4 regions of the Streptomyces sp. NBC_01260 genome follow, and region 1 is predicted to be linked to each of the others. Evidence: riboswitches for the same ligand, from Rfam matches in the RefSeq annotation. Region 1 holds a riboswitch; each other region holds the start of a gene.

What was found. A riboswitch is a leader RNA that binds a small molecule or an ion and turns the genes downstream of it on or off. The one in region 1 is predicted to bind cobalamin.
Region 2: another riboswitch for cobalamin. It lies ahead of OG322_RS30030 (cobalamin biosynthesis protein); the one in region 1 lies ahead of OG322_RS11010 (ribonucleoside-diphosphate reductase subunit alpha).
Region 3: another riboswitch for cobalamin. It lies ahead of OG322_RS01475 (CbtB domain-containing protein); the one in region 1 lies ahead of OG322_RS11010 (ribonucleoside-diphosphate reductase subunit alpha).
Region 4: another riboswitch for cobalamin. It lies ahead of OG322_RS02070 (hypothetical protein); the one in region 1 lies ahead of OG322_RS11010 (ribonucleoside-diphosphate reductase subunit alpha).

The regions. Positions count from the first base shown of each region.
Region 1 is NZ_CP108464.1:2,575,019-2,580,144, forward strand. It holds gene OG322_RS10990 (GntR family transcriptional regulator) at 1-66, shown strand, start outside; gene OG322_RS10995 (DUF3311 domain-containing protein) at 328-582, shown strand; gene mctP (monocarboxylate uptake permease MctP) at 579-2,207, shown strand; gene OG322_RS11005 (GNAT family N-acetyltransferase) at 2,352-2,864, shown strand; cobalamin riboswitch at 2,930-3,053, shown strand; gene OG322_RS11010 (ribonucleoside-diphosphate reductase subunit alpha) at 3,196-5,126, shown strand, end outside.
Region 2 is NZ_CP108464.1:6,732,110-6,737,235, reverse strand. It holds gene OG322_RS30040 (inorganic phosphate transporter) at 1-1,256, shown strand, start outside; gene OG322_RS30035 (hypothetical protein) at 1,430-1,663, shown strand; cobalamin riboswitch at 1,836-1,968, shown strand; gene OG322_RS30030 (cobalamin biosynthesis protein) at 2,113-3,126, shown strand; gene OG322_RS30025 (cobyric acid synthase) at 3,123-4,682, shown strand; gene OG322_RS30020 (putative cobaltochelatase) at 4,777-5,126, shown strand, end outside.
Region 3 is NZ_CP108464.1:306,533-311,658, forward strand. It holds gene OG322_RS01455 (pirin family protein) at 1-334, opposite strand, end outside; gene OG322_RS01460 (tetratricopeptide repeat protein) at 478-834, shown strand; gene OG322_RS01465 (GNAT family N-acetyltransferase) at 946-1,455, shown strand; gene OG322_RS01470 (CbtA family protein) at 1,539-2,312, opposite strand; gene OG322_RS01475 (CbtB domain-containing protein) at 2,342-2,557, opposite strand; adenosylcobalamin (AdoCbl) riboswitch at 2,603-2,696, opposite strand; gene OG322_RS01480 (histidine phosphatase family protein) at 2,820-3,404, shown strand; partial or broken gene OG322_RS01485 (glycoside hydrolase family 16 protein) at 3,599-4,483, shown strand.
Region 4 is NZ_CP108464.1:459,165-464,290, reverse strand. It holds gene zwf (glucose-6-phosphate dehydrogenase) at 380-1,774, shown strand; gene OG322_RS02075 (hypothetical protein) at 1,850-2,005, opposite strand; gene OG322_RS02070 (hypothetical protein) at 2,074-3,486, opposite strand; cobalamin riboswitch at 3,594-3,721, opposite strand; cobalamin riboswitch at 3,825-3,894, shown strand; gene OG322_RS02065 (prenyltransferase/squalene oxidase repeat-containing protein) at 4,091-5,126, shown strand, end outside.

The DNA of each region.
Region 1 (5,126 bases):
GTCCGTTCCGTCTACCGCGGCGACCGCTACAAGTTCGTGGCGCGTCTGAAGCGTCCACTGGACTGACCGGGCACCGTCCCGGCGCAGCACCCGAACAGCCCCCGTGGAGCCGCCCCCGCGGGGGCTTCCCGCTCTCCGGACAGCCCTTCCGTACCGCCATTGGTCTCGACCACCTCTGCTGCGCCGGGAGTCGTTCCGGCTGTCCGCTCCCGGCCGGACTACCGTTGCCGGACCGCAATGCGGACAGGGGGTGACGCTGGCCGGAACCCTCGCCTAGATTTCCTGCGCATTACGACAGGTGATCAGCGAGGGGACGGAGTCGCCGCAATGCCAGCAGACCCAGAAGGAAAGCCACCCACCGTCACACCCGTACGGGTGGTCATCGCCCTCTGCCTCATCGCGCCGTTCGTGGCGATGCTCTGGGTGAGTTCGTACGCCAAGATCGACCCGACCTTCATCGGCATCCCGTTCTTCTACTGGTACCAGATGCTCTGGGTGCTGATCTCGACCGCGCTCACGATGACCGCGTACAAGCTGTGGCAGCGTGACCAGCGCGCCCGCAAGGGGGGTGCGTCGGTATGAAGGACGGCGTGAACGGCGTCGCGCTCGGCGTCTTCATCTTCTTCTTCCTGGCCGTCACGGTCGTCGGCTTCATGGCAGCCCGGTGGCGCAAGGCCGAGAACGAGGCCAGCCTCGACGAATGGGGCCTGGGCGGACGGTCGTTCGGCACCTGGGTCACCTGGTTCCTGCTCGGCGGCGACCTCTACACCGCGTACACCTTCGTCGCCGTACCCGCGGCTGTCTACGCGGCCGGCGCGGCCGGCTTCTTCGCGGTCCCCTACACCATCCTGGTGTACCCGCTGATCTTCACCTTCCTGCCGCGTCTGTGGTCGGTGTCGCACAAGCACGGCTACGTCACCACCTCGGACTTCGTCCGCGGCCGGTTCGGCTCCAAGGGGCTCTCGCTCGCCGTCGCCGTCACCGGCATCCTCGCCACCATGCCGTACATCGCGCTCCAACTCGTCGGCATCCAGGCGGTGCTCGACGTGATGGGCGTCGGCGGCGGGGAGAACACCCACTGGTTCATCAAGGACCTGCCGCTGCTGATCGCGTTCGCGGTGCTCGCCGCGTACACGTACTCCTCGGGCCTGCGCGCGCCCGCGCTGATCGCGTTCGTCAAGGACGGGCTGATCTACCTCGTCATCGCCGTGGCGATCATCTACATCCCGATCAAGCTCGGCGGCTTCGACGACATCTTCGCCGCCGCCCAGGAGAAGTTCGCGGGCCCGCCGGGAGGCAAGCCGACCGGCGCGCTCGCACCCGGCGTGAACGGCCAGTGGGGTTACGCCACACTGGCGTTGGGCTCGGCGCTGGCGCTCTTCATGTACCCGCACTCGATCACGGCGACGCTCTCCAGCCGCAGCCGCAACGTGATCCGCCGCAACACCACGATCCTGCCGCTGTACTCGCTGATGCTGGGACTGCTCGCGCTGCTCGGCTTCATGGCGATCGCCGCCGGGGTCAAGGTGGACAACGGCCAGCTGGCGATCCCGCAGCTCTTCGAGGACATGTTCCCCGACTGGTTCGCGGGGGTGGCCTTCGCCGCCATCGGCATCGGCGCACTGGTCCCCGCGGCGATCATGTCGATCGCGGCGGCGAACCTGTTCACCCGGAACATCTACAAGGACTTCCTGAAGCCCGACGCGACCCCCGCGCAGGAGACCAGGGTCTCCAAGCTGGTGTCGCTGCTGGTGAAGGTCGGCGCGCTCGCCTTCGTCCTCACCATGGACAAGACGGTCGCGATCAACTTCCAGCTGCTCGGCGGGATCTGGATCCTCCAGACGATGCCGTCCCTGGTCGGCGGCCTGTTCACCCGGTGGTTCCACCGCTGGGCCCTCCTCGCGGGCTGGGCGGTCGGCATGGTCTACGGCACGGCCGCCGCCTACGGGGTCGCCAGCCCCACCCAGGCGCACTTCGGCGGCTCGTCCAAGGAGATCCCGGGCATCGGTGAGATCGGCTACATCGGCCTGACGGCGTTCGTGCTGAACGTCGTGGTCACCGTCGTCCTCACCTTCGTCCTGAACGCCGTGAAGGCGCCCGCCGGGGTCGACGAGACCTCTCCCGACGACTACACCGCGGACGCGGGCGACCCGGGCGTGAAGGCGGAGCTCCCGCCGGCCACGGCCGGGGCGCCGGGCGGTCACTGACCGCGGAGCACCCGCGCGGGACGTACGGGCCGTCGCATCCTCCCTCCGGAAGGCGCGGCGGCCCTTCCGCGTGCCGGACGCGGGGACCGGGCGTGCCCGGCAATTCCCGCGACCGGGCCCGCGGCGTGCGGCAGACTTCCGCGCATGGACATAACGATCAGGCCGGTCGAGCCGGCCGAGCACGCGGTCCTCGGCCAGATCACCGCCGAGGCCTATCTCGGCGACGGGCTGCTGGACTTCGGCGCCGACGATCCGTATCTGGTGCAGCTGCGGGACGTCGCCCGGCGGGCCGCCGAGGCCGAGGTGCTCGTCGCGGCGGACGCGCGGGGGCGGGTGCTGGGCGGCGTGACGTACGCCCCGCCGGGGAACCGGTGGGCGGACATCGCGGCCGCGGACGAGGCCGAGTTCCGGATGCTCGCGGTCTCCCGCGAGACCCGCGGGGCCGGGGCGGGCGAGGCGCTCGTCCGGGCCTGTATCGACCGCGCACGGGCCACCGCGGGGGTCACGGGGATCGCCCTGTCGACGCAGCCGGCCATGCACGGCGCCCATAGGATCTACGGGCGCCTCGGCTTCGTGCGGACCCCCGAAAGGGACTGGTATCCCATCGACGGGCTCTCGCTGCTGACGTACCGCCTGGACCTCCCGCCGAAGTCATGACATCCCGCCGTTAGGTGGCGCGACACAACATATGGGGGCTGCCGCATCCGACTGCCCCCACATGTATGCTCGTGCTCGCTGTCGCCGCAGGGAAATCCGGTGCGAATCCGGAACTGTCCCGCAACGGTGTGTTCGGTGCGCTTTTGTGCACCCGTGAGTCCGAGGACCTGCCGACAGCGCATCCGGCTCGACCGATCCGGATGCCCAGACGTCCGGGCCTCGTGGATGGGCCGGTGGACGCCGCACGGAGTGCTGCCCCGCCCAGGGCCCGGCTCCGCCCGGCTGCCCCCGTTCCCCCGCCGGCCCAGAGCCGAGCGAGGGAGAGCACCACGTGACCATCGCGCCAGCCGATCCGGTTTCAGCGGCCGAGTCCGAAGCAGCCGATTTCGGAACGGACCGGTCCGCAGCACCCGCGAAGGACGGACCGGGAACCGCGTTGCTGCGGACCCTCACCGACCTCACCGCGGATCTGCCCGACACCGACCCCGGACGCGTCGCCGGCGCCGCACTGCGCGGCCGCAACGCCCGGTCGGACGAGGCCGAGCTGCGCTCGCTGGCCACCGAGGCCGCCGCGGGCCTGATCTCCGAGGACCCCGCCTACTCCCGGCTCGCCGCCCGCCTCCTCACCCGCACCATCGCGGACGAGGCGGCCGGGCAGGGCGCGACGTCCTTCTCCGCGTCGGTCTCCGTCGGACACCGCGAGGGTCTGATCGCGGAGCGCACCGCCGAGTTCGTGACGCTCCACGCGGCCGCTCTCGACGCGCTGGTGGCACAGGCCCTCGCCGACGGCGCCGACGACCGCTTCGGCTACTTCGGGCTGCGCACCCTGCACAGCCGCTATCTGCTGCGCCACCCGCTCACCCGCCAGGTCGTCGAGACCCCGCAGCACTTCATGCTGCGCGTCGCCGCCGGGCTCGCCGAGGACAACTCCGAGCGCGCCCTGGACGAGGTCGCCGCGCTGTACCGGCTGATGAGCCGGCTGGACTACCTGCCCTCCTCCCCCACGCTCTTCAACTCCGGCACCCGGCACCCGCAGATGTCCTCCTGCTATCTGCTGGACTCGCCGCTGGACGAGCTGGACTCGATCTACGACCGCTACCACCAGGTGGCGCGGCTGTCCAAGCACGCGGGCGGCATCGGCCTCTCGTACTCCCGTATCCGCGCCCGCGGTTCGCTGATCCGGGGCACCAACGGGCACTCCAACGGCATCGTGCCGTTCCTGAAGACGCTGGACGCCTCCGTCGCCGCGGTGAACCAGGGCGGCCGGCGCAAGGGCGCGGCCGCGGTCTACCTGGAGACCTGGCACGCGGACATCGAGGAGTTCCTGGAGCTGCGCGACAACACCGGTGAGGACCAGCGGCGCACGCACAACCTCAACCTGGCGCACTGGATCCCGGACGAGTTCATGCGCCGGGTCGACGCGGACGGCACCTGGTCGCTGTTCTCCCCGGCCGACGTGCCCGAACTGGTCGACCTGTGGGGCGACGCGTTCGACGCCGCGTACCGGGCGGCCGAGGCCAAGGGCCTGGCCCGCAAGACGATGCCGGCCCGTGAGCTGTACGGCCGGATGATGCGGACGCTCGCGCAGACCGGCCAGGGCTGGATGACGTTCAAGGACGCCTCCAACCGGACCGCGAACCAGACCGCCGAGCCCGGTCGCGTCGTGCACTCCTCGAACCTGTGCACGGAGATCCTCGAAGTCACCGACGACGGCGAGACGGCCGTGTGCAACCTGGGTTCGGTCAACCTCGGCGCGTTCGTCGCCGACGGCACCATCGACTGGGAGCGTCTGGACGCCACCGTCCGTACCGCCGTGACCTTCCTCGACCGGGTCGTCGACATCAACTTCTACCCGACCGAGCAGGCGGGCCGCTCCAACGCCCGCTGGCGGCCGGTGGGCCTGGGCGCGATGGGCCTTCAGGACGTCTTCTTCCAGCTGCGCCTGCCGTTCGACTCAGCCGAGGCACGGGCCCTGTCGACGAAGATCTCCGAGCGGATCATGCTCGCCGCGTACGAGGCGTCCTGCGACCTCGCCGAGCGGTCGGGTCCGCTCCCCGCCTGGTCCGAGACGCGGGCCGCCCGCGGTGTGCTGCACCCGGACCACTACGACACCGAGCTGAACTGGCCGGAGCGCTGGGACGCGCTGCGCGCCCGGGTCGCGACGACGGGCATGCGCAATTCGCTGCTGCTCGCCATCGCGCCGACGGCGACGATCGCCTCGATCGCGGGCGTCTACGAGTGCATCGAGCCGCAGGTATCCAA
Region 2 (5,126 bases), 4.2 Mb from region 1:
TTGTGATCGTGACAGCTCTAGTGTTCGATTTCACGAACGGTTTCCACGACACCGCCAACGCGATGGCCACGACCATCTCGACCGGCGCACTCAAACCCAAGACAGCGGTGGCGATGTCCGCCGTTCTCAACCTCGTCGGCGCGTTCCTGTCGGTGGAGGTCGCCAAGACGATCTCCGGCGGGATCATCAACGAGAACGGCCTCAGAACCGAGGTCATCTTCGCGGCGCTCGTCGGCGCCATCCTGTGGAATCTGCTGACCTGGCTGGTCGGACTCCCGTCCAGCTCCTCCCACGCCCTCTTCGGCGGTCTGATCGGCGCCGCGGTGATGTCCGCGGGCTGGTCGTCGGTCGACGGCGGCACGGTCGTCACCAAGGTGCTGCTCCCCGCGGTCGCCGCCCCGGTCGTCGCCGGTCTGGCCGCGCTGCTGGCCACCAAGCTGACGTACCGGATCGGCGGGAAGGTCCGTAACGGCGCCCAGGAGAAGGCCACCGCCAAGGGCTACCGCGCCGGGCAGATCGCCTCCGCCGGGCTGGTCTCCCTCGCGCACGGCACCAACGACGCGCAGAAGACCATGGGCATCATCACGCTGGCCCTGGTCACCGGCGGGGTGCTCTCCCCCGGTTCGAACCCGCCGGTCTGGGTCATCGTCAGCGCCGGTCTGGCCATCGCGCTCGGCACCTACCTGGGCGGCTGGCGCATCATCCGCACCATGGGCAGCGGCCTCACCGACCTCAAGCCGCCGCAGGGCTTCGCCGCCCAGACCAGTGCGGCCACGGTCATCCTGGCCTCCTCGCACCTCGGCTTCTCCCTCTCCACCACCCAGTCCTGCTCCGGCGCCGTGATGGGCGCGGGCCTCGGCCGCCGGGGCGGTGTGGTCCGCTGGTCCACCGCCACCCGGATGTTCGTCGCCTGGGGTCTGACCCTGCCGGCCGCCGGTCTGGTCGGGGCGGGGGCGGAGTTCCTCACCAAGCAGGGCACCTGGGGTGTCGTGCTCGTCGCCGTGCTGCTGGTCGCGGGCTCCGGAGCGATCTGGATCCTGTCGCGCCGCCGGCCGGTCGGCCACGGCGATGTCGCGCCCGGCGGCCAGGACGGCGCTCCCCTCGCGGGCGACGCCGAACCCGCGGGCGTCGTCACCACGGCCATCGCGGCCGTCAGCCCGCCGCCCACCGCGGCCCAGGCGCAGCAGGACCTCAAGACCACCATCCCGGCCCCCGCCGGACCCGTGGCCGACCCGGCGCGACCCGCCACGGTGTGAGAGCGTCCGGGAACCGGGGGCGGCGTCGCGGGACGGGGCACGCGGATCTCCCGCGTTGCCGTCGGTCGATATGGCTCCGCCAGACCTCCCTCCCGCGCCTTGCGGCCGCACGCACCCCGGTCCCGCTCCTTCTCCCGCCCCCCGATTCCCGGACGCTCTAAGGACACATCCCCATGAACATCGACTGGGCAGCCCTCGGCACCGTCTTCGGTGTCTCTCTCGTCGCCACCGTCGCCCTGGTGGGCCTCTTCACCCTGGGCATCGTCGGCCTCTCCAAGCAGCCGGAACCGGCCGCGCAGGGCGGGCAGGCCGGCGGGTCCCTGATGCTGGCCCGCGCGGGCGCGTACGTCTGCTTCGGGCTGTGCGCGGCGGCGGTGGCCTACGGGATCTACATGATCGTCGCCTGACGGCCTCCGGGCCCCCGCAGGCCCCTTCCCGCTCCTGCTCATCGGGCCGGACGCACCTCGGGTGCGTCCGGCCCGATGTGGGTCTCAGCACACTGCACCGTCGCAGGTCAACGGTAGGTTGACTGACGTTCGCGGAGCGTGGTGGACTGCCGGAGCCATTACGGCGACAGCAGAGGAAGCCGGTGCGAATCCGGCGCGGTCCCGCCACTGTCACCGGGGAGCAGTCCCCCACCACCGGAAGTCACGGTCCACGCCAAGCGGACTGGAAGACCGGGGGAACTGCGGATCCGGGAGCCAGGAGACTCTCGTCGCCGGTCACGTCGAACCAGGGCGCGGACCCTGAGTGAGGACATATCGCCATGCCCGGCCGCCGTGCGTCCGTATCCGTGCCGCCCCTGCCACCAACTGCCCGCACGAGGGCCCTTCGAGGCGCAACGGCCGGCTGAACCGTGCGTGCCGATCGCATTTTCGCGTACGGCGCCACGGCCGGTCTGATCGGCGATCTGCTGCTCGGTGATCCCCGCCGGGGACATCCGGTCGCCGCCTTCGGGCGGGCCGCGGCAGGCGTCGAACGCCGTCTGTGGCGCGACCACCGCGGGTGGGGCGCACTGCACACCCTGGTCTGCGCCGGAGGCGCTGCCGGGGGTGCCGCGCTGGCCGCCCGCGCGCTGCGCCGCCGTCCCGCCGCGTCCGTGGCCCTGACCGCCGCCGCCACCTGGTCCGTCGTCGGCGGTACGTCGCTGGGGCGCGAGGCCCGGTCCATCGGTGACGCCCTCGCCGCGGGGGACCTCGGCCTGGCCCGTGAGCGGCTGCCCCATCTGTGCGGCCGCGACCCGCAGTCCCTGGACGGACCGCAGATCGCCCGCGCCGTGGTGGAGTCCGTCGCCGAGAACACCTCGGACGCCGTGGTCGGCGCCCTGGTGTGGGGTGCGCTGGGCGGGGTCCCCGGACTCGTCGGCTTCCGGGCCGCCAACACCCTCGACGCCATGGTCGGCCACAAGTCGCCCCGCTACCTGCGCTACGGCTGGGCCTCGGCCCGCCTCGACGACCTCGCGGGCTGGCCGGGCGCCCGGCTGACGGCGCTGCTCGCGGTAGCAGCCGGGGGCCGGCCCCGGGGAGCGCTGCGGGCCTGGCGGGCGGATGCCGCCAAGCACCCGAGCCCCAACGCGGGCCCCGTGGAGGCCTCCTTCGCGGGCGCCCTCGGCGTACGGCTCGGCGGCACCCTCGCCTACGGCGGCCGCGTCGAGCACCGCCCCGTGCTCAACGGGGAGACGGGCCGGGCGGTGGAGACCGAGGACATCGAACGCGCCGTACGGCTGTCGCGCCGGATCGGTGCGCTGGCCCTCGGCGTGAGCGTGGCGGCCCGGCCGGTCGCCGCCGCGGCCGCACGACGGATCACCTCGACGCGCGGCGCGGGGCCGGACGCCCCGGGTGCGCGCACCTCAGGACGGAGACCGACATGAGCGGCGGACTGCTGGTCGCCGGGACCACCTCGGACGCGGGCAAGAGCGTCGTCACGGCGGGCATCTGCCGCTGGCTGGTGCGCCGGGGCGTGAAGGTGGCGCCCTTCAAGGCGCAGAACATGTCCCTGAACTCCTTCGTCACCCGCGGGGGCGCCGAGATAGGCCGGGCCCAGGCCATGCAGGCCCAGGCCGCGCGGGTGGAGCCGACCGCGCTGATGAACCCGGTGCTGCTCAAGCCCGGCAGCGACCGCTCCAGCCAGGTCGTCCTGATGGGGCGCGCGGTCGGCGAGATGAGCGCCCGCGGCTACCACGGCGGCAGACAGGAGCAGTTGCTGTCCACCGTCGTGGACTGCCTGGAGCAGCTCCGGGGCACGTATGACGCGGTGATCTGCGAGGGCGCGGGCAGTCCGGCCGAGATCAATCTGCGGCGCACGGACATCGTGAACATGGGCATCGCGCGGGCGGCCCGCTTCCCGGTGATGGTCGTCGGAGACATCGACCGCGGCGGGGTCTTCGCGTCGTTCTTCGGTACGACGGCGCTGCTCGCCGCCGAGGACCAGGCGCTGATCGCCGGCTACCTGGTCAACAAGTTCCGCGGGGACGTGTCGCTGCTCGAACCCGGCCTGGACATGCTGCGCGATCTCACCGGACGGCCGACGTACGGGGTGCTGCCGTTCGCCCACGGCCTCGGCATCGACGAGGAGGACGGGCTGCGGGTCTCGCTGCGCGGCACCGTACGGGAGTCGGTCGTCGCCCCGCCGCACGGCGAGGACGTCCTGCGCGTCGCCGTGTGCGCGGTGCCCCTGATGTCGAACTTCACCGACGTCGACGCGCTGGCCGCCGAACCGGGAGTCGTCGTGCGGTTCGTGGACCGCGCCGAGGAACTGTCCGACGCCGACCTCGTCATCGTGCCCGGCACCCGCGGCACCGTGAAGGCGCTGGCCTGGCTGCGCGAGCGCGGGCTCGCCGACGCGCTGCTGCGGCGCGCCGCCGAGGGCCGCCCGGTCCTCGGCATCTGCGGCGGCTACCAGATCCTGGGCGAACACATCGAGGACGAGGTGGAGTCGCGCGCCGGGCAGGTCGACGCGCTCGGGCTGCTGCCCGTACGCATCCGCTTCGACCGTGAGAAGACCCTCGCCCGGCCGGTCGGCGAGGCGCTCGGTGCCCCCGTCGAGGGGTACGAGATCCACCACGGCGTCGCCGAGGTGCGGGGCGGCGAGCCGTTCCTCACCGACGGGCTGGGGCAGCGCCTCGACGGCTGCCGGTCCGGCGCCGTATGGGGCACCCACTGGCACGGCTCGCTGGAGAGCGACGCGTTCCGCCGCCGCTTCCTGACCGAGATCGCGCGGGCCTCCGGCCGCCGGTTCGTGCCCGCCCCCGACACCTGCTTCGCCGAGCTGCGCGAGGAGCAGCTCGACCGCCTCGGCGACCTGATCGAAGAACACGCGGACACCGATGCGCTGTGGCGTCTCATCGAGTCGGGCGCGCCGACGGGACTTCCCTTCATCGCCCCCGGAGCACCCGCGGCACCTGAAGCACCTGGAACCCGAAGGTGAGGGGACCGCGCCCCCTGGCCCCCGCCGCTCCATCGCCGCAGGGGCTCCAACGCCCGCCGCAACCGCTGGAATCCGCCGCCACCAAGGAGGCCTCGTGAGTACGCCGTATCCCTTCACCGCCATCGTCGGGCAGGACGATCTCCGCCTCGGCCTGCTGCTCAACGCCATCTCGCCGGCCGTCGGCGGGGTGCTGGTGCGCGGCGAGAAGGGCACCGCCAAGTCCACCGCCGTGCGCGCACTGGCCGCGCTCATGCCGCAGGTGTCCGTCGTCCCCGGATGCCGGTTCTCCTGCGACCCCGTGTCGCCCGATCCGGCGTGTCCCGACGGCCCCCACGAGTCCGCGTCCGGCGTGTCGCGGGCGGCGCGGACGGTCGAGCTGCCCGTCGGCGCTTCCGAGGACCGGCTCGTCGGGGCGCTCGACATCGAGCGGGCGCTCGCCGAGGG
Region 3 (5,126 bases), 2.3 Mb from region 1:
CGAGTTCGTACGGGCGGATCGTCGCCAGGCTGCCGAGGCTGTCGCGGTGCAGGACCTCGCCCTCGTGCAGCCAGCTGACCGTCTGCAGGCCCATGTGGGGATGGGGTGGCACCTGCATGCCGGGCTCGTCGGTGATGTCGTCGGGGCCGTAATGATCGACGAAGGCCCACGCACCGACCATGCGGCGGCCCAGATTGGGCAGCAGTCTGCGCACTTCGGTGGACTCCCCGAGCTTCACCCGGCGCGGGGTGAGGAGTTCACGTACCGGTTCGGCGACGACGAAGCCGCGCCCTCCACAGACGGAGGGCGCGGCCTGGCGATCGAGATTGCTCATGGCGCTCAACCTATTCCCGTGCGGGTCGGGGCGGGCGTCGCCCACGCCGAAAATTTAGTGGAATGTTAAACCATATCTTGGTGTTGTGGCGATTGGACGCGTACGGGACCGGCCCGGCGGCGTACCTCGACCGAAGAGGACGGATGAGCGACACCTACTACGAGTTCGGTACCGCCGCCGAGCGGTGGGAGCGCGCACAGTTCTTCTTCGGGGCGAAGGAGTACATGGTCGCCGCCCGGATTCTGGGCGGGCTCGTCGAGGAGGCGCCCGAGCAGGTCGCGCCGCGGTTGCTGCTGGCCAGGGCCTACTACCACTCGGCGCGGCTCGGCCGGGCCGAGACGGAGCTGCGCGCGGTGCTGGAGCTCGATCCCGTCGAGTACTACGCACGGCTGATGCTCGGCCGCACACTGGAGCGGCAGGGGCGCCGGACGGAGGCGGCCACGCACCTGCGGGTGGCGGCCGCGCTGTCCGGGGACTTCACCCCGACCGGCGGCGCGTAGCCGCAGGCCCCGGGAAACGCCGGAGGCCGGTGAACCATTGGGTACGGGCGGGCCGCGGCCGGAGGATATCCGGGTGCGGCCCGTTCCTGGCGCGTGATAGTCAGCTGAGTCATGACTGTTCTCGGCACGCCACGCCTCCTGCTCCGCCCGATAAGCGTCTCCGATGCCGAGCACGTGGTGGAGGGCCTGCCGCCGGACGGCGTCCGCTGGGCAGCCGGGTACCCCTCCCCGGGCGAGCGGGCGGCGGCCGCGCGCTTCCTCAACACCTGTGCGGACACCGGGGATCCGAGCCCGTTCGGCTCCTACGAGATACAGCTCGGCGAGGACGGGCCGGTGATCGGCGGGATAGGGTTCCACGGCGTACCCGACGGGGACGGGCACGTCACGATCGGTTATGGACTCGTGCCGTCGGTCCAGGGCATGGGGTACGCCTCCGAGGCGCTCCGCGCGCTGCTGCGGTTCGCCCGCGCCCGGGGCGTCGCCTGCGTGCACGGGGACGCCGACCTCGACAACCTCGCGTCCCAGCGCGTCATGACGGCCGCGGGCATGCGTCTGGTGAGGCAGGACTCGCTCCTGAAGCACTACCGGATGGACTGGGACGACGCGGTGCGGCAGGAGTGAGGCGGGGCCGGAGACGGCTGAACCCGCCGGGATCGCACCCTGCGGGTTCAGCCGTACTCCGGCCCGGACCGTGTCCGCGTCGGTCAGCCTGCGGCGGTGGCGGCTCGTTTCGCCGTTCCGCTGCCGGCCGTGACCGCCCCGGCCCTCGGCACCAGCAGCCGTTCGGTGAGGTAGCCGAAGACCAGGCCGAAGGTGGTCCAGAGCGTGAACTGGACCGCGAGCGTGGCCAGCCGGAACTGCCACAGCAGGGTGGCCGGGAAGTCCTTTCCGACCTCGTTGAACGAGGGCAGGAAGGCGTACGCGAGGCCGATCAGCAGCACATAGCCGGCCGCTGCGGTGATCGTCGCGTTCCAGGCACCCGTGCGGGGAGCCAGCCGCTTGCCGAGGATGACGGCGACGACGGCCAGCAGCACGCTGAGAGCGACCATCAGGAAGAACAGCGCGGTGCGTTTGCCGATGGTGTCGGGGTTGCCGACCGCCGGCGGATTCGCCGGGTACTTCAGGAACGGCACGACGTACACGGCCAGCAGGGCAGCTCCCGCGATCAGCGCCGCCGTGGCCCGCGGGCCGAACCGGCCCATCCGGCCGAGCGCGTAGCAGAAGACGAGTGCGGCGATGCCGCCGATGGCCACTCCGAAGACGAGTACGCCGGTGGCGAGGCCCGCGGTGGACTGCACGGTGCGGCTGACGAGTTCCTCGCCGCCGCCGTGGTCGTGGCTGTGCGCCTCTTCGAGGGCGATGGCCGCGTCCACGCGGGACTCACCGAGGCAGTAGGCGACGATCAGCGCGAGCGCGCCCGCGACGAGGCCGGCCAGCATGCCGCGGACCAGTAGAGCTCTGACAGATATGGAGTTCATGAGGGATTCCCCTGGATCAGCCCGGTGGGTCAGTGGCAGGGGAAACCGAGCAGGTGACGGCCGTCGTGGACCCACTCGTGCACGCCCGCGCCCGAGATGACGGAGGTGGCGCCCTGCTCGGCGCCGACGAAGTAGAGCAGGATCAGCATGACGACGCCGAAGAAGACCGCCCAAGGGGCAATGGCCTTGAGCGAGATGGGGGTGATGGCGGGTGCGCCGGTGGCGGGGGCAGCAGTCTGTGCCATGGCAGAACCTCCTGTGGGAACACGCGTCCCGATCGTGGTGCCTGAGACGAAGGTGCTGGGTCTGACTTACCGCACAGGTACGGGTTCACAGTGGCGCGACCGTGCCGGATTCTCACCGGACTTCCGTCACACCCTCGTCATGTCGTCGCGACCATACCGTCTGGGCGCGGGCGCCGCCATGGCGCCACCCGGGGCACCCCGGGGCCCGGATGCCGTGGTGTGCTTGACCAAGTGGGCACAGTTCAGGGAGTTGAGAGCGGTAATGACGGTACGGGTGATGTTGATCTCACCGGCGATGAACGCCGCGCTGCGCGAGGCCCGGTTCGCCGGCGACGCACCACTTGACGACTCCGGGCTCCGGCAGGCCCGGGCAGCCGCGGACGCGGTGTCGGCCGCGGGCAGGCGCCTGCGGGGACCGTCCCTGCGCTGCGCCACCACCGCGGACGCGCTGGGACTCCGGTGCCATCCCGAACACGCCCTGCGGGACTGGGAGATGGGCCGCTGGTCCGGCGCGCGGCTCACCGAGGTGAGCGCGGACGAGCCGGATCGGGTGGCGGCCTGGCTGGCGGATCCGTCCGCCGCTCCGCACGGGGGTGAGTCGCTGCTGGAGCTGTGCGCCCGAGTGGGCGCATGGCTCGACTCCTTGCGCGGGAGTGACGACGGCCCGGTGCTGGGGGTGGCCGAGCCTGCCGTGATCCGCGCCGCGGCCGTCCACGCACTGGACCTGCCGCCGCAGGCCTTCTGGCGGCTGGACGTGGCCCCGCTGACGGTCACGGAGCTCAGCGGCAGGTCGGGGCGGTGGAACCTGCGCTGCGGCCGGCCGCTCGCGGCGGAGCCGGAGACCTGACGAACGGACCGAGGGGCTGTGGGTTCGGTGTGTGCAAGAACTGTGGTCCGTACGGAGCCTTGACACGGTCTTGGTTCACTTCTTAAATCACGTAGTGAACTAAGGCCTCAACTCCCCCACGTGGCCGCCATGGCCCCACTTGTCATATGCATGGCGAGTCGCTTTTCCTCCGTCCTGTACGGAAAGGAAATTCCATGAGTTCCCCCCACCTGACCAGGCGCCTCCTGGTCTCGGCACTTTCGGTGCTCGCCCTCGTCTCGGCCACCTCCGGCTTCGCCTCCGGCGCCCCCGCACCGTCTCCCGCAGCGCAGGGATCCGTCACGGCCCAGGCGCCCGCCGCCGCGACGTTCACCGACGACTTCGACGGCGCCGCCGGTTCCGCCGTGGACGGCGGCAAGTGGCAGACCGAGACCGGTGACAACGTCAACAACCATGAGCGGCAGTACTACACGGCGGGCAGCAGCAATGCCGCGCTGGACGGTCAGGGCCATCTGGTCATCACCGCGCGCAAGGAGAACCCGAACAACTACCAGTGCTGGTACGGCACCTGCCAGTACACCTCCGCCCGGCTGAACACCTCGGGCAAGTTCACCCAGACCTACGGCCACGTCGAGGCCCGGATGAAGATCCCGCGCGGCCAGGGCATGTGGCCCGCCTTCTGGATGCTCGGTGACAACATCGGACAGGTCGGCTGGCCCAACTCCGGCGAGATCGACATCATGGAGAACGTCGGCTTCGAACCCTCCACCGTCCACGGCACCCTGCACGGCCCCGGCTACTCAGGCTCCGCGGGCATCGGCGCCGGATACACCCTCCCCGGCGGCCAGGCCTTCGCCGACGCCTTCCACACCTTCGCCATCGACTGGGCACCCGACTCCGTCACCTGGTCCGTCGACGGCAACGTCTACCAGCACCGCACCCCCGCCGACACCGGCGGCAACACCTGGGCCTTCAACAAACCCTTCTTCCTCATCCTCAACCTCGCCGTCGGCGGCTACTGGCCCGGCGACCCCGACAACAACACCACCTTCCCCCAGCAACTCGTCGTCGACCACGTACGCGTCACCACCAGCGACAGCCAGCCCCCGGCCTGAACGCCGCATGGTCCCGCCGGGCAGTCGGCCCGGCGGGACCATGCTGCCGACAAGAGATGCGGACGGGCTGGGCCGGGTCCCGGCCCGTCCATGAGCGCTACGCCCCCCGGTACGCCTCCAGCAGCCGCCGTGAAAGATAGACGTTACGAAGCCGTCAGCGCTGGATCAACCGGCTTGGAACAGGCCGTCCACGGCAGTACCAGCACCAGCGAACACGGGGGGGCGCCCAACTCGACCGTTCACCATCGGCCTGCGGGGCCCCTACTTCTTCGGTCAAGGGAATCGGGGCTGCGTCGAACCCTGGGGTCGGGCGGCATGACGGTGCGGCTGATCCCCAGTCGTAGTGGCGGTCGCCCTTGAGGCCGTGGCCGGTGCGCATCCGCATCCAGGAGCGGGCCGGGACGCAGCCGGCCAGGGCGGTAGTGGTGAAGCCTCCGCCTTTGGTGTCCAGGCGGTGATCGGAGCGTACGGCCAGGGCATAGTCGAAGCCGGGCGCTCGGGCCCCGGCCCTCCAGATCAAGCGGCGGTGCGCCGACCGCAAGACCGGCAAGACCACGGTCAACGCCGTCACCAGCCTGACAGCCGAGCAAGCCGCCGCCCAGCTCGCCCGGTTCGTCCGCGACCGCCG
Region 4 (5,126 bases), 2.1 Mb from region 1:
CCCGCTCGACCCGTGGCCCAGCGACAAGAAGACCCTGAGCAGCCCCGCCGCCTGCGGCCACCTCGCCGAACTCCTCGCGCACCTTGGCGTCCGCGCCCTGCGCTGGGCCAAGGCAATATGTTTCCAGTCTGCAACAGATTACAGTCCGGCGTGTCGATGAACGCGGCCCCGCGAGGCGGGCGGAACCACTGTCGAGCGGCAGACGGCCGCCCCTCGCACTGAGGGCCCACGCGTCACGGATGGCGCAACGCCGACGCGCACCGCGCGACAGTCCCTTCCCCCTTGACCACACTGGGAGCCGGGACAGCCAGCCGGGGCCTGCCGCCGCGCGGGCGGATTGCGGCAGGCGAGGCCCCCCGGAACGCGGAGGCAACACGCCATGACCAGCACCACACCGGGACGCGGTGACGCACTGGTCCTGTTCGGGATCACCGGCGACCTGGCCAAGAAGATGCTGCTGCCCGCCCTCTTCCGGCTCTCGCTCCGGGGCTTCCTCCCCGAGCGGGTCGTCGGTGTCACCCACGGCGGCTGGACGCTGGAGCGACTGCGCGCGCACGCCCACGACAGCGTCGCCGACCACGGTCCCTTCGACGAGGGCGACTTCGCCCGCTTCGCCGGTGCGCTGCGGCTTGCCACCATCGACTACGACGACCCCGGGAGCTTCCGGTCCATCGCGGAACAGGCCGACGGCTGCCGCATCCTGGTCCACTACCTGGCCATCCCGCCCAACCTGTACGCGCGTGCTGCCGAACGCCTGGCCCAGGCGGGACTGAACGGTGAAGCACGGCTGGCTGTGGAGAAGCCCTTCGGTCAGGACCTGGCCTCCGCACGCGCCCTTCAGGCGGACCTGACCCGGCACTTTCCCGACGAGCGGCTGCTGCGGGTCGACCACTTCCTGGGGAAGGACGCGGTGGAGAACCTGCTCGCGTTCCGCTTCGCCAACACGATGCTCAGCGGGGTACTCCAGCGTCCGCTGATGCGCAGTGTGCAGATCACCCTGGCCGAGGACTTCGGCGTCGAGGACCGCGGCGGCTTCTACGACAGCACCGGCGCCCTGCGCGACGTCGTGCAGAACCATCTGCTGCAGATGCTGGCGTACTTCGTGATGGAGGCACCGCGCACGGGCTCCGCCCAGGACATCCTCAACGAGCGGGTACGGGCGCTGAAGGCCGTGCGCACCGTGCTCCCCGAGGACTGCGTACTCGGCCAGTACGCGGGATACCTGGACGTGCCGGGGGTGCGGCCGCAGTCGCGGACCGAGACCTATGCCGCGTTGCGGACCTGGGTCGACACGGACCGCTGGGCCGGCGTTCCGTTCACCATCCGGACGGGCAAGGCCCTTGCCAGGACGGCGACCGAGATCGTTGTCGAGTTCCACCGGCCGACCCCGCGCTACTACCACACGGCCTGCACCCAGGACGCGACTCCCGACCTGGTACGCCTGAGGATCAGCCCCCGCCCCGGCGCCTCCTTCCACCTGTTCGTCCAGCGCCCCGGCGACCCCTCCCAGGTGGAGCCGGTCACCGCGGCCGTGGACTTCACCGGCCTGAGCGGCGACAACGTGACCGCCTACGAGTACGTCCTCGCCGACGCCCTCGCCGGGGATCCCCGCCGTTTCACCCGGATGGACCTCGTCGAGGAGAGCTGGCGCATCGTCGGCGACATCCTCGACCCCGGCACGGCTCCTCTGCCGTACGAACCGGGCGGCAGCGGCCCCGAACAGGCCGAACGCCTGACGACCGATGGCCGTTGGCTGCCGCACGCCGACGCCTGACGGCCTTGCACCCGCCCGGCGCCCAGGGGCGGCGGCCGGCGGGGGCGGACACGGTGGCGCCCGCGGGCGGGTGGTTCAGCCGCGGCTGCGGCGGCGTTCGGCGGAGGACGGCGTCAGCGTGCGGAGCCGGTCACGGACGGCGCCGAGGGCATCGGCCAGCGCCTCGGTCCGGGGCTCGTCCAGTGCGTCGAACATGCCCTTCTGGACGACCGCGACATGGCCGGGGAGCACCTTCGCCAGCAGTTCGCGTCCCTCGTCGGTGAACTGCAGGTAGCTCAGGTCGCCGTCGCGCCGGAGGCTCAGGCGCCCCAGCGCAGGGCGATGGTGTCGCCCGCGTTGATCACCTTGCTCCGGCTGGCGGAGGCGAACGCGGAGCCGTCGACGCTGGCCTTCCAGGTGTTGGACCCGCTGTTGGCCTTGCCGTTGACAGTGGTGATCGTGCCGGTGCCCGACGACGGGGTCACGGCGGTCACGCAGCCGGACGGGGTGGCCGCGCCGGTGGCCGCGTCCAGGACTGTCCCGAGGGTGGTCGTGGTTCCCGTGGGTGTGAGGGCGACGGAGCAGACCTTCAGGTTCCCCGCGCCGTCGTCCACGGTCAGGGCGAGCTTCGTGGCCGTGCCCGAGGTGAGCGTTCCCTGCGCTACCCACTGTGTGGCGCCGCTGGTCGTCGGCACCGGGGGAGTGGAGGTGAAGCCGCCGCCGGCGACAGCGCGCAGGCCGTCGATCGATGCATAGGCCGCGGGGGCTGTGTCGCTGGGCAGGTACTTGAAGCCGCCGCCGGGGTTGAACTGCTGGGCGATGAGAAAGTCCACCGGCGTCTTGCCCGCGGAGGTGAGGAAGTCGCCGGTCTGCGCGTTGATGCCGCAGGCGTTGAGGCCCGAGACGGCCCAGCCGTTGGAATCGGTGTTGACGCCGAACATGGCATTGAACGCACCGCTGCCGGGCACCAGCTTGCTCTTGAGGAACGCCTTGGCCTGGGCGATGTCCGTGTCGGTGTTCGGTACCCCGGAGACGCAGAGCGCGGCCATGGCGGCCCCGGTCATGTCGATGTCGCTGGTCGCGCCGAGCTGACTCGGGTCGCCTTCCGCCTTGCTGTAGTTCCAGCCGCCGTCGTTGTGCTGGTTGGCGCGGACGCGCGTGATCAGGGAATCGCGCAGGGCCTGGGGTATGCGCTGGGCCCCTGCCTGTGTCTTGGCGCCGCCGAGGGCGAGTGCGGCGAACACGGTGCCGTTGAAGTTGGCCGAGGGTCCGAAGTAGCCCGGCTCGGATGTCTGCCAATAGCTGTAGATGTCACCGATGAGGTTGCGGGACGCGGAGACCCGGGAGGGGTCGATGCCGGCCGCGTAGGCGTTGAGAGCCGCCCGCTCGTAGTCCGTGACCACGGGTGTCGTGGAAGGCCAACTCGTTGTGGAGAGAAGGGTGCGGTACACGGATCTCGCGTTCTTCGTGGCATCGCCTCCCGGTGTGACATCGACGACAGCGGTGCCCGCGGCGGCGAGCGCGCTGAACGCCCACTCGTTCGACAGCCCGGCTCCCGCGTAGGAACCGTCGGCGGCCTGGAGGGACTTGAGGTAGGTGACGCCGTTGGTCTTCGAGGTGGCGATCTGCGCGGGCGTGGCCGTTGCCGCCGCGGGCAGCACGCTGAGGCAGAAGGCCCCGATGGAGGCGGCCGCCGTGAACGCGAGGCGGCGTGGGATCAAGTGACGGGACATGGCCTGCTCCTGGGATGAGGGGCGCGCAGACCGTACCCACGCCCCGACCGGTCGGCGGGCAGCAGCGGGCAGGGCCGCCGCCCGAACGCGTGGACCGGCTTCCTGTGGTGCATCGCCGTATGGGCATTCGGGCTCGGAACGGCCCTCAGCCGTTCCATTACCGCTGCGCGTCAGCCCCGGAGTCTCACCGGGTTCCCCCATCTGGCAGCCCAGGACGCTACCCCAGTCGGTCTGCTCCCGCCAGACACCCCGTGAAGCGCTCTTCTTCACCCGTGGCCATGTCTTGACGGGTCGTGTACATGCGTGCTGCAATCCGGCTGATACGCACTGAGTTCCAGGGGAAGCCGGTCTGATTCCGGCGCTGACCCGCAACCGTAGGCCCGGCACTGCCGGGCGAGCCGGAATGCCTGGAGCTTGATCTTCAGCGAGAAACGCCGTCGCGGACTACGGCGTGGTCGACCAGCCTGCCGCCCCACGGTACGTCGTGCGCGGTGACGGCTCCACAGCCACGTTCCTGTCCCTTCGGACACCGAACGAGGGGGCCGTGGTGAAGACCGCACAGCGAAGAGAGCGGCAGGCGGGGGCCAGAACGCTTCTGTCCTTGATGTCCGTAGCGTTCCTGTTGCTTGCCATGTCTATGACGTTTGTCGCGGTGACCCCGGCGCAGGCTGATCCCCTCGACGCCTGCACGCCTTCCAAGGGCGCGATCGTCGCTGTCGACTTCGGCCCGTTCGGGGGCGGGGTCGAGCGTGGCTGCGACGCGACACCCACCACAGGGTACGAACTCCTGCACGAGGCGGGTTTCACCACGGAGGGCACCCAGCACGACGGCCCGGCCTTCATCTGCCGTATCGGTCTCGGCTCGGGCACCCAGTACCCGACCACGGACACCGAGTCCTGCGTGCTGACCCCGCCGGCCACGGCCTACTGGTCGTACTGGCTCGCCTCGCCGGGCCAGAACAAGTGGACCTACAGCCAGTACGGGGCCATGGACCGCAAGCCCAAGGACGGCGACGTCGACGCCTGGGTGTACGGCGGCACGGACATCGGGGGCACCACCGGCAAGCCGGCCTTCACCCCCGACGAGGTACGCGCCGGAGGCGGCGGCACCGAGAGCCCCGACCCCGGCGGCACACCGACGGTCCCGGCAGGCGAGATCAACGTGCCCGCCGCAGCGGCCTGGGTCGAGGGCGCACTCACAGACGGTGAACGCGTCGTGGACGACGGCGCCGACACCGCCAACTACCTGCTGACCACCGAGGCCGCCTACGCCTTGGCCGCCGCGGACAGCGACAGCGTCACGCTCGACAAGGTCACCGCGTTTCTCGCCGCCCACACCGACGACTACGCGTATCCGGCGGGCAAGGACCAGGCTCCCGACGCGACGGCTGCCGCCCGCCTAGCCCTGCTGGCCGAGGCCACGGAGGCCGACCCGCACCACTTCGGCGGCCACGACCTGATCGCCGACCTCGTCGACAACGTCTGCGCCGCGGGCCCCGACTCGGGCAGCCCCACGCCCGGCTGCACCGCCAAGGGCGACTTCCGTAACGCCGCGTACGCCGACGGCCAGGCCCTCGCCGTACTCGCCGTGCTGCGCGCCGGCGCCGTACCCCCGGCCGCGACCGTCGAGCGGCTGACCC